Linked DNA regions of Thermococcus kodakarensis KOD1. The protein of the gene in region 2 binds, or shares a complex with, the protein of the main gene of each other region. Links are inferred from orthologs where the notes say so. Each region holds a gene or a part of one and is shown on either strand. Other genes may lie near its edges.

Region 1 (3,100 bases), 790 kb from region 2 along the record:
TCTCGGGTGGAAGCGCCACGTTATCCGGAAGGTTCTTGAGCAGCTCTTCGAGGGCGTCCTCAGGCGGGATTCTGCTTCCAAGGAGCCCGTAGGGGGCGACCTGGACGGCCGGAATTCCCGGTATCAGGACGAGACCGCTGGACACCTGGTTCCCCGGGGCAGTTTCGGGCGTCTCGGGCACGTCAACGTACCCGAACTCTTCGATCAGCTCAATGGCCTCTTTGTAAGCCTTCTCAAGTGCCTCTGCAAGCCTCCTGTGGAGAATGGTGTCAACGGTCATCCTCAGAAGGAGGACTCTGAGATCAGAGTACTCCGGGCTCTTCAGGGTTTTGAGAAGGGCCTTGTATTCCTTTTCGGCCTTCTTTTCGACTTCCTTCACGTTTGTGACTGCCTCGGCGAGCTTCATGGTCTCACCTCCTTCGGCTCTCCAGAAGACTTTAATAACATTTTGTATTTAAACTTTTCCCCGCGGAAAAACTTTTTTAAAGCCTTTCCCATACCGATGCCTGCAGGCGATCATGCCTCATGGCTCGGGGGTATCCGAAGGCAAGTAGGAACCCACCGGGCCTCTCTCGGAGGTGAGAGGAATGAAGTACCCGAAGCAGATAAGGACGTACTGCCCGTTTTGTAAGAGACACACCATTCACAAGGTCGAGAAGGTCAAGAAGAGGCCGAGGAGCGAGCTGAGCGCGGGCCAGAGGAGGTTCAGGAGAAAGCTCAAGGGTTACACAGGTTTCCCGAGGCCGAACCCGGCTGGAAGGGAGAAGCCGGTCAAAAAGCTCGACCTCAGGTTCCGCTGCACCGTCTGCGGAAAGGCCCACACCAGGGGACAGGGCTTCCGTGTGAAGAAGTTCGAGCTGGTGGAGGTGTGATGCGATGGCCCTCCCGAAGAACCTCATTCCGATGCCGAGGAGCAGGTTCCTCCGCGTTAAGTGCATTGACTGCGGCAACGAGCAGATAGTCTTCAGCCACCCGGCCACTCCCGTCAGGTGCCTGGTCTGCGGTGCCACCCTCGTCGAGCCGACCGGCGGAAAGGGCATCATCAAGGCCAAGGTTCTCGAAGTTCTTGAGTGATTCCTTTCCTTTTCACCAAACTTTTAAAACCTCTTCTCGTTAATCTTCTCGGAGAGAAAACTTTGAGGTGATTGAGATGCCAAGGAAGGCTAAAGAGTACCCAGAGGAAGGAGAGTTTGTGGTTGCAACCGTTAAGAACATTCACCCTTACGGAGCCTTTCTCACGCTTGACGAGTACCCTGGAAAGGAGGGCTTCATGCACATAAGCGAGGTCGCTCCCACATGGGTCAAGAACATAAGGGACTACCTCAAAGAGGGACAGAAGATAGTCGCCAAGGTCATCCGCGTTGACCCCGAGAAAGGACACATCGACCTGAGCCTAAAGAGGGTTAACCAGCAGCAGAGGAAGGCGAAGCTTCAGGAGTACAAGAGGGCTCAGAAGGCAGAGAACCTGCTCAAAATGGCTGCCGAAAAGCTCGGAAAGGACTTTGAAACGGCCTGGAGAGAGGTCTGGGTCCCGCTTGAGGAAGAGTACGGCGAGGTTTATGCTGCCTTTGAGGACGCGGCCCAGAACGGTATGGACGTCCTCAAGGGACTCATCAGCGACGAGTGGATTGAGGCTCTAAAGCCGATAATCGAGGCCTACGTCGAGATTCCGACGGTCACGATAGATGCGGAGTTTGAGATAACCGTTCCGAAGCCCAACGGCATCGAGATAATCAAGGAGGCGCTCATAAAGGCCCGCGACAGGGCCAACCAGGAGAAGGACATCGAGGTCAAGTTCTCCTACCAGGGCGCTCCGAGGTACAGGATCGACATCACCGCTCCAGACTACTACAAGGCCGAGGAGGTTCTGGAAGACATAGCCGAGGAGATCCTCCGCGTCATCAAGGAAGCGGGCGGAGAGGCGACGCTGATAAGGAAGGAGAAGAGGATTAAGAAAGTTAAGAAGAGGGGTTCCTGATGCACTTCAGGATAAGGAAGTGTCCCAACTGCGGGAGGTACACGCTGAAGGAAGTCTGCCCGGTCTGTGGAAGCGAGACCAAGGTAGCTCATCCCCCACGCTTCTCGCCGGAAGACCCGTACGGCGAGTACAGGCGGAGGCTCAAGCGTGAACTCCTCGGTATTGGTAGGAGGTCTTGAAGATGAAGGAAACGATGATTTACCTGCTTGAGAGGCCCCAGCTTAGAGATCCAGTCTTCATAGAGGGCCTTCCCGGGATAGGCCTCGTTGGAAAGCTCGCGGCTGACCACCTCATCCAGGAGCTTGAAGCAGTCAAGTTCGCCGAGCTATACTCACCCCACTTCATGCACCAGGTTCTCATCAAGAAGGGCTCGATAGTCGAGCTGATGAAGAACGAGTTCTACTACTGGGTTAACCCCGACGAGGACGGCAGAGACCTCATCATAATAACCGGCGACCAGCAGGTTCCACCAACAGACAGCCCCGGGCACTATGAGGTCGTTGGAAAGATGCTCGACCTCGTTCAGGAGCTCGGCGTCAGGGAAATAATAACCATGGGCGGCTACCAGGTGCCTGAGCTCCAGGGCGAACCGAGGGTTCTGGCGGCGGTAACTCATGAAGAGCTCGTCGAGTACTACAAGAAGAAGCTTGAGGGCTGTTCGGTCGAGGTCATCTGGAGGGAGGACGAGGGTGGAGCGATCGTAGGAGCGGCGGGCCTTCTCCTCGGCATGGGCAAGCTTCGCTCAATGTACGGGGTAAGCCTCCTCGGTGAGAGCCTCGGCTACATAGTTGACCCCAAGGCCGCCAAGGCAGTCCTGAGCGCAGTAACCAAGATACTCGGCATCGAGGTTGACATGACCGCCCTCGAAGAGCGCGCCAAGGAGACGGAGGAGATACTCCAGAAAGTTCAGGAGATGCAGAGGGCGATGCTGGAGCAGGGAATGCCCCAGTCAACGCAGGAAGAGGAGGACAGGGGCTACCTCTGAACTCCGCCTCTTCTGTTTTCCCAAATTCTTGCTTTTTCCTTGGTGTTTACACCAGTTTCAAACCTTAGGTTGGTAATACGCGGTTTTAAAAACGCTTTTATTTGATGCTACTTTTTTTGATAATGATAGCACGATTA
Region 2 (2,986 bases):
GGGCGTTCTGTGTATCATGTTGCCGATGTCGTGGAAAAGTGCGCCGAAGGCAACGATGAACTTGCTCCAGCGGAAGGGCTTTCCAAGCTTTTCAGCCGTCGTCTGGATGCTGAACTTCCTGATTATCCTGAGGAGCTCGAGGGCCCTCCTCGTCGTCAGTAGGACGTGAATGGGCCCGTGGTCGTTGAAGTTGTAGACGTTGAGGACGATGTAGTTCGTCGTGTCGAAGTAGTAGTGGTACTCCCTGAAGGCTCTCTCATACATCTCAAAGAGTTCATCATCGTCCATAAGCTCGCGGATTTCATTCAGAAGTCCCTCTTCCGTGTACATTTTCTCACCTCCCATTCCCGAAACTGGAGAAAGTTTAGTTTTAAGGGTTTTGAACGGTGAAGTGGATAAAACGAGCTGTTAAGTGGGCCAGAATAGGCACTGGAATTCAAAAACTCAGCTCATTCAAGCATCCCCTCAAGCTCCAGAATCTTCTTCGAGCGGAGGTAAACGACTGGAACGCCCTTCTCGCGGAGTCTCTTCTTAAGCCCCTTGTCGTTTGTGCAGACGATTACGCGCTCGTTCCTCACCGCGAAGTCGAATATCTGGTCGTCTATAGGTCTCTCCCCAAAGCGGCCGATCTCAACAGTTTCAAACCTCTCCGCCAGCTTCTTCGCCATCCTGACGGCCATTAAGTCTCTCCCACGAGACTTCCTTTCTATGACGTTCAGCTCATCCAAGACGACGTTTGGAACCACTACCCTGAACTTAACATCGAGAATCCTGTGGAGCTCGCTGATTATGTCCACACCAAACTGGCCGGGAACGAGGAGAAAGTTCGTGTCTGGAACGACCAGCCACTCCCGCCTTCGGCTTTCGCTCATAAGAACCACCAGGACTTCAAAATTGAAATTGGGAAAGAAAAGTCACTCCCTTATGAAGCCGTAGCCGATGAGCCTCCACCTGCTCCCGACCTGCCTGCTGATGGCAACCCTGTCGCCGACCTCGGCGCAGACAGGTATCTGGAGCTTGAGCTCAACGGTGTCCTTTCCGAGGCCAGTTACGAGGCCCATCGTTCTCGCCGTGCCGACGTTGAGCAGGAGGACTTCCCTCCTCTTTATCGGCTCGACCCTGAGTTCCTCCTCGGTTCCGACGACGCGCTCAAGCAGGTGGACTTCGAGTGTAAGCTCGTCCCAGACGGGCGGTAGCTGACCTGGCTTTCCGACGACGTTTCCGGCCATCAGGTCGCCCTTGGTGAGGAACGGGTCGAGCTTGGTTCCAACGCCGACGAGACCGCCAGGATAGGCCTCTTCCACGAACCTACCGCCGGCCTGGAGCGATGTAATCTCCGTCGTTATCGGCTCGTACTTTATCCTTCCGTGCTCCTCATAGGGGACACCGGGCCTTATCTCTATCTCGTCGCCGACCCTCAGCTTGCCCTGGACTATAGAACCGCCTATGACACCGCCAACGAGCTTCTCCGGCGGTGTTCCGGGCTTGTTCACGTCGAAGCTCCTAAGAACGAGCATCTTGGGCGGCTTGTTCGGGTCGCGCTTGGGAGTCGGTATGAACTCCTCTATCGCCGCAAGGAGCACATCAACGTTAGCACCGTGTAGAGCTGAAATCGGGATTATCGGGGCGTTTTCAGCGACGGTGCCCTTGACGAACTCCTTGATCTCCTGGTAGCGTTCCATGACCTTCTCCCTGTCAACCAGTTCAATCTTGTTGAGGGCTATGACTATGTTCCTGTTGCCGACTATCTGAAGGGCCATCAGGTGCTCCCTCGTCTGGGGCATCACTCCTTCGTTGGCCGCTATGACGAGAACCGCGCCGTCCATGAGGGACGCTCCTGCTAACATGGTCGTCATCAGCGCCTCGTGGCCTGGAGCGTCGATGAACGAGACTCTCCTCTCGAACTCAGTCTCGTGGCCGCAGTAGGGACAGACCGGGGAGGTTGAGTACTTGCCGCAGTGCGGGCACTTCCTTATCTCTGCATCGGCAAAGCCTATCTTGATTGTAATACCCCTTCTCAGCTCCTCGCTGTGCGTATCCGTCCAGATTCCAGTTAGGGCCTTTGTGAGTGTCGTCTTACCGTGATCAACGTGACCGACCATACCGATGTTAACCTCGGCCTGCCTAAACTCCTTCTTCTTCGCCATCTCTCTCACCTCTAATGAGTAGAAAAGGCGGGCGCTTATTAAGGTTTCTTCATGGACATTCCTCGTGATTTTGACAGATGGCTTGGATTTTATTTTCGGCTATGTTCTGGAGGCATCCTTATTTCCTGCAGGGTCGTGAATGTTCACTCTTCCTCTTGGACAATTCGCAGGAATTTCCTGGCGCCGAGTTTTATCCCCACTTTGAACACTAGGAGCGTCCAGAGCAGTGAGATTATCAGGGTTGAATACGGGTAAAACCCGAAAATCCACACGAGGACGTTGGATGCAGGGATGATTGCGAAGAATATAGCTCCCATTTTGGCTTCTAATGAGCAGTTTTTGGACCTTTTGTACTCCATACACGCCAGCCAAGTAATGGCGGAAAAGCTGAGCCAGAATACCCCTCCCGTCATCAGGAGCGCCTCTGGATAAAAACCATTACTTCCAAAGTATCCGCCAAGGAGTGCTAAAACCAGCTCGCTAACCCAAAAGCGTAAAAAGGTGATAAAGGAAACCTCAGTCCCGTAGAGCTTCATTTTCGATACCTCCAGAGGTCGGACAGCCTGGAGAGTGCCTTCACGCTGTAAAATTCTCCTGGATCTATGTTGTTCTCATTGAGATTGCTTGCATTGTATTCACGTTTTTTCAAGAGTAACGGCAAAAGATTAAAGGTCAGCTGGGAGAGTTCCCGTCCCTCTTCCAGAGGGAGAGCTCAAAGAGACTCCCCAGAAGGCCCAGCAGAATGGCCGGGAGTAGGAGGAATAGTAGCACTATCATAGACCCCTCGCCCTCTGTTGGACCTGACGCAGGTGCCTCGAAGAAAGAGGCCACAATCCTTA
Region 3 (3,056 bases), 330 kb from region 2 along the record:
AAGGATGGATGAGCTTGAGAGGCTCTCCAGAGAAGACCCCGCGAAAGCCCTTGAACTCCTGCCAAAGACCCAGCTTTACTATAAGTACGGGATAACGTACGGAAAACTCAAAAAGCTCGCAGAAGCCAGAAATTCCTGGGCAGAGGGCATAATACAGAGTGCGGTTGCGGAGAGAATCTCCCTCGCTAAGAGGGAGCTGGAAGAGTTCTTCAAGTGGTGGAACGCCAACGTGAACTTCCTGAAGGTGAAGTGCGTCGAGGAGATCAAAAACGACCGCTGGGAGTGGGTCTACGATGTTACGGTTGAGCCGCATCATCTATTCGTTTCCCATGGATTAGTCCTCCACAACACAATCAGCATCTCCAAGGCCGGAATTACCGCAACTCTGAACTCAAGAACGACCGTCATAGCGGCGGCCAATCCAAAGTTCGGAAGGTTCAACAGACACAAGAGCCTCCCGGAGCAGCTCGACCTCCCGCCGACCCTTCTCAGCCGTTTCGACCTGATATTCCTGCTCCTCGACGAGCCCGACGAGAAAGTAGACGCCAGCATAGCCGAGCACATCCTCAAGGTCAGAAGGGGCGAAGCTGAGGCGGTGACGCCTAAGATACCCTACGATCTGCTCAAGAAGTACATAGCATACGCCAGAAAGAACGTTCACCCTGTTCTGAGCAGAGAGGCAATGGAGGAAATAAAACGCTACTACGTCAAAATGAGAAAGGGCCTGCGGAGAGGAGATGAAGACGGCGTCCAGCCAATACCGATTACCGCTAGACAGCTTGAGGCCCTCATCAGGCTCAGCGAGGCCCACGCGAGGATGAGATTGAGCGAAACGGTGACGAGAGAGGACGCGAGGGCGGCGATAGAGATAATCGAGGCAATGATGAAGACGATAGCCGTTGACGAAGAGGGCAACCTTGACGTCTCAATCCTCGAAGTCGGCAAGAGTTCAAAGAAGATAAACAAGATCGAGAAGCTTGTTGACATCATAAAATCCCTTGAGAGCGAGGGAGAGTTCGGAGCGCCGGAGGAGAAAGTTATAGAGGCCGCCAAGCAGGCAGGGATAGGAACCAAGGCGGACATCGAGAAGCTCCTCAACGAGCTGAAGAGCGACGGCAGGGTCTATGAACCGAGAGCTGGATTCTACCGCGTCATCTGACAAAGGTTATAAAGCGAAGTGAAGAGGTAAGTAGGAGGTGAGAAAATGAGCGAGAAGGTAGACTTTTACGACTTTGAGAAGCTCCTCGATAAGGCTTATGAAGAACTCCCGGAGAACGTCAAGCACCACCACTCACGTTTCGAGGTGCCGCCGGCACAGGTCACGATAGCCGGAAACAGGACGATCATAGAGAACTTCGTGGACATAGCCGAGGCCATGAACCGCGACCCGAACCATCTCCTCAAGTTCATCCTGAGGGAGGTCGCTACCGCTGGAACCCTCGAGGGCAGGAGGGCAATTCTCCAGGGACGCTTTACGCCGTACCTCATAGCAAACAAGATGAAGAAGTACCTCAAGGAGTTCGTTATCTGTCCCGTCTGTGGAAGCCCAGATACGAAGATTATCAAGAAGGGCCGCTTCCACTTCCTCAAGTGCGAAGCCTGTGGTGCTGAAACACCGATCCAGCACCTCTGAAGTGCCTTTTCTCCACTTTTTGTATCACTCTCGGTGAAAAGAGAGTTGTGAAAAACGCTTTTAAACTTTACAAATAACAAAGGTCAGCAAAAACAGGGGGAGTTCTCATGAGCATGGAGGAGAAGCTCAACGAGCTGTATGAGAGGAAAAAGAAGATTCTGGAGATGGGTGGCGAGAAGGCCATCGAAAAACAGCACGCAAAGGGCAAACTAACGGCCAGGGAGAGGATTGAAAAGCTCCTTGACCCGGGAAGCTTCGTCGAGATAGGAATGTTCGTAAAGCACCGAGGAACTGAGTTCGGCCTCGACAAGAAGGAACTGCCCGCCGACGGCGTCATAACCGGCTACGGAACCATCGACGGAAGGCTAGTCTTCGTCTACGCCCAGGACTTCACGGTTATGGGCGGTTCCCTCGGCGAGATGCACGCGGCGAAGATAAAGCGCATTATGGAGCTGGCCCTCGAAGCCGGAGCTCCGGTCATAGGCCTCAACGACTCCGGCGGAGCGAGGATTCAGGAGGGCGTTGACTCGCTCAAGGGCTACGGCGAGATATTCAAGATGAACACCCTTCTCAGCGGTGTAGTCCCACAGATAACGGCAATTATGGGTCCCTGTGCTGGCGGAGCGGTTTACAGTCCGGCTATTGGAGACTTCATCCTGATGGTGGACAGCGATTCCAGCTTCATGTTCATCACTGGGCCGCAGGTCGTCAAGGCCGTTACGGGCGTTGAGGTGACCCCCGTCCAGCTCGGTGGTGCTATGATACACGCCCAGAAGAGCGGTCAGGCCCACCTCATAGGGAAGAGCGACGAGGAAGTTCTCGCCCTCATAAGGAGGCTCCTGAGCTACCTGCCGTCAAACAACATGGAGAAGCCGCCGCGCGTTAAGACGAACGACCTGCCCTTCAGGAAGACCGAGAACCTGTACAACATCGTTCCAGATGACCCGAACAAGGGCTACGACGTCAGGCAGGTTATCTACGAGATAGTTGACCGCGACGAGAACGGAAACCCGGACTTCCTTGAAATACTCCCGTACTTCGCCCCGAACGCTGTTGTCGGCTTTGGAAGGATGAACGGGCAGACTGTTGGGATAGTCGCCAACAACCCGATCTATTTCGCCGGTGTTCTCGACATAGACAGCTCGGACAAGATAGCTCGCTTCGTTAGAACCTGCGACGCCTTCAACATCCCGATAGTTACCCTCGTTGACGTTCCGGGCTACCTGCCTGGAACAGACCAGGAGTACCGCGGAATCATCAGGCACGGAGCTAAAGTCCTCTACGCCTACGCCGAGGCAACTGTTCCAATGGTCACTGTCATCCTGAGGAAGGCCTACGGTGGGGCTTACCTCGCTATGGGAAGCAAGCACCTCGGTGCCGACTTCGTCTTCGCATGGCCAACTGCGGAGATAGCAGTCATGGG

The links.
Region 1: the proteins of eif2g (region 2) and TK_RS05405 are in contact, whole or in part, in a crystal structure (PDB 3CW2), measured with the Saccharolobus solfataricus proteins. The link is inferred for Thermococcus kodakarensis KOD1 from one-to-one orthologs. Residues at the interface, in WP_009988771.1 of Saccharolobus solfataricus: Asp222, Lys225, Pro226, Gly227, Thr228, Gln229, Phe230, Asn231, Leu233, Lys234, Gly235, Leu259, Phe273, Thr274, Lys275, Tyr300, Leu301, Asp302, Pro303, Ser304, Leu305, Lys307; in WP_009989173.1 of Saccharolobus solfataricus: Val185, Arg186, Thr187, Asn188, Glu189, Pro190, Leu191, Gly192, Val193, Glu194, Ile196, Lys197, Ile200, Ser201, Leu204, Ile217, Lys218, Ile219, Tyr220, Thr221, Ile222, Gly223, Ala224, Pro225, Tyr227.
Region 3: the proteins of eif2g (region 2) and TK_RS08090 are in contact, whole or in part, in a crystal structure (PDB 2QMU), measured with the Saccharolobus solfataricus proteins. The link is inferred for Thermococcus kodakarensis KOD1 from one-to-one orthologs. Residues at the interface, in WP_009988771.1 of Saccharolobus solfataricus: Trp33, Pro65, Glu66, Gln148, Val151, Asp152, Val154, Ser155, Lys156, Ala159, Leu160, Tyr163, Arg164, Lys167, Ile180, Ile181, Pro182, Val183, Ser184, Leu186, His187, Ile189, Asn190, Asp192, Ser193; in WP_231918336.1 of Saccharolobus solfataricus: Met1, Leu2, Arg4, Leu5, Tyr6, Lys8, Leu9, Pro10, Ile106, Lys108, Lys109, Glu110, Lys111.

What each region holds. Positions count from the first base shown.
Region 1 is NC_006624.1:964,970-968,069, forward strand. Bases 117-3,064 are described here. They hold TK_RS05405 (translation initiation factor IF-2 subunit alpha), read left to right. Parts: upstream 117-1,150; coding sequence 1,151-1,978; downstream 1,979-3,064. Other genes in these bases: TK_RS05390 (hypothetical protein), read right to left, coding at 117-406; TK_RS05395 (50S ribosomal protein L44e), read left to right, coding at 588-872; TK_RS05400 (30S ribosomal protein S27e), read left to right, coding at 877-1,074; TK_RS05410 (RNA-protein complex protein Nop10), read left to right, coding at 1,978-2,157; TK_RS05415 (proteasome assembly chaperone family protein), read left to right, coding at 2,160-2,963. Also shown: more of TK_RS05390, read right to left, coding at 1-116. UniProt on the Methanocaldococcus jannaschii protein: eIF-2 functions in the early steps of protein synthesis by forming a ternary complex with GTP and initiator tRNA.
Region 2 is NC_006624.1:1,755,945-1,758,930, forward strand. Bases 32-2,865 are described here. They hold eif2g (translation initiation factor IF-2 subunit gamma), read right to left. Parts: upstream 2,148-2,865; coding sequence 915-2,147; downstream 32-914. Other genes in these bases: TK_RS09735 (HD domain-containing protein), read right to left, coding at 32-330; TK_RS09740 (PIN domain-containing protein), read right to left, coding at 450-872; TK_RS09750 (hypothetical protein), read right to left, coding at 2,291-2,683; TK_RS09755 (hypothetical protein), read right to left, coding at 2,820-2,865. Outside these bases: more of TK_RS09735, read right to left, coding at 1-31; more of TK_RS09755, read right to left, coding at 2,866-2,986. UniProt on the Methanocaldococcus jannaschii protein: eIF-2 functions in the early steps of protein synthesis by forming a ternary complex with GTP and initiator tRNA.
Region 3 is NC_006624.1:1,426,913-1,429,968, forward strand. The notes cover bases 15-2,918. They hold TK_RS08090 (translation initiation factor IF-2 subunit beta), read left to right. Parts: upstream 15-1,204; coding sequence 1,205-1,633; downstream 1,634-2,918. Other genes in these bases: TK_RS08085 (MCM2/3/5 family DNA replication licensing factor), read left to right, coding at 15-1,159; TK_RS08095 (carboxyl transferase domain-containing protein), read left to right, coding at 1,741-2,918. In the rest of the region: more of TK_RS08085, read left to right, coding at 1-14; more of TK_RS08095, read left to right, coding at 2,919-3,056. UniProt on the Methanocaldococcus jannaschii protein: eIF-2 functions in the early steps of protein synthesis by forming a ternary complex with GTP and initiator tRNA.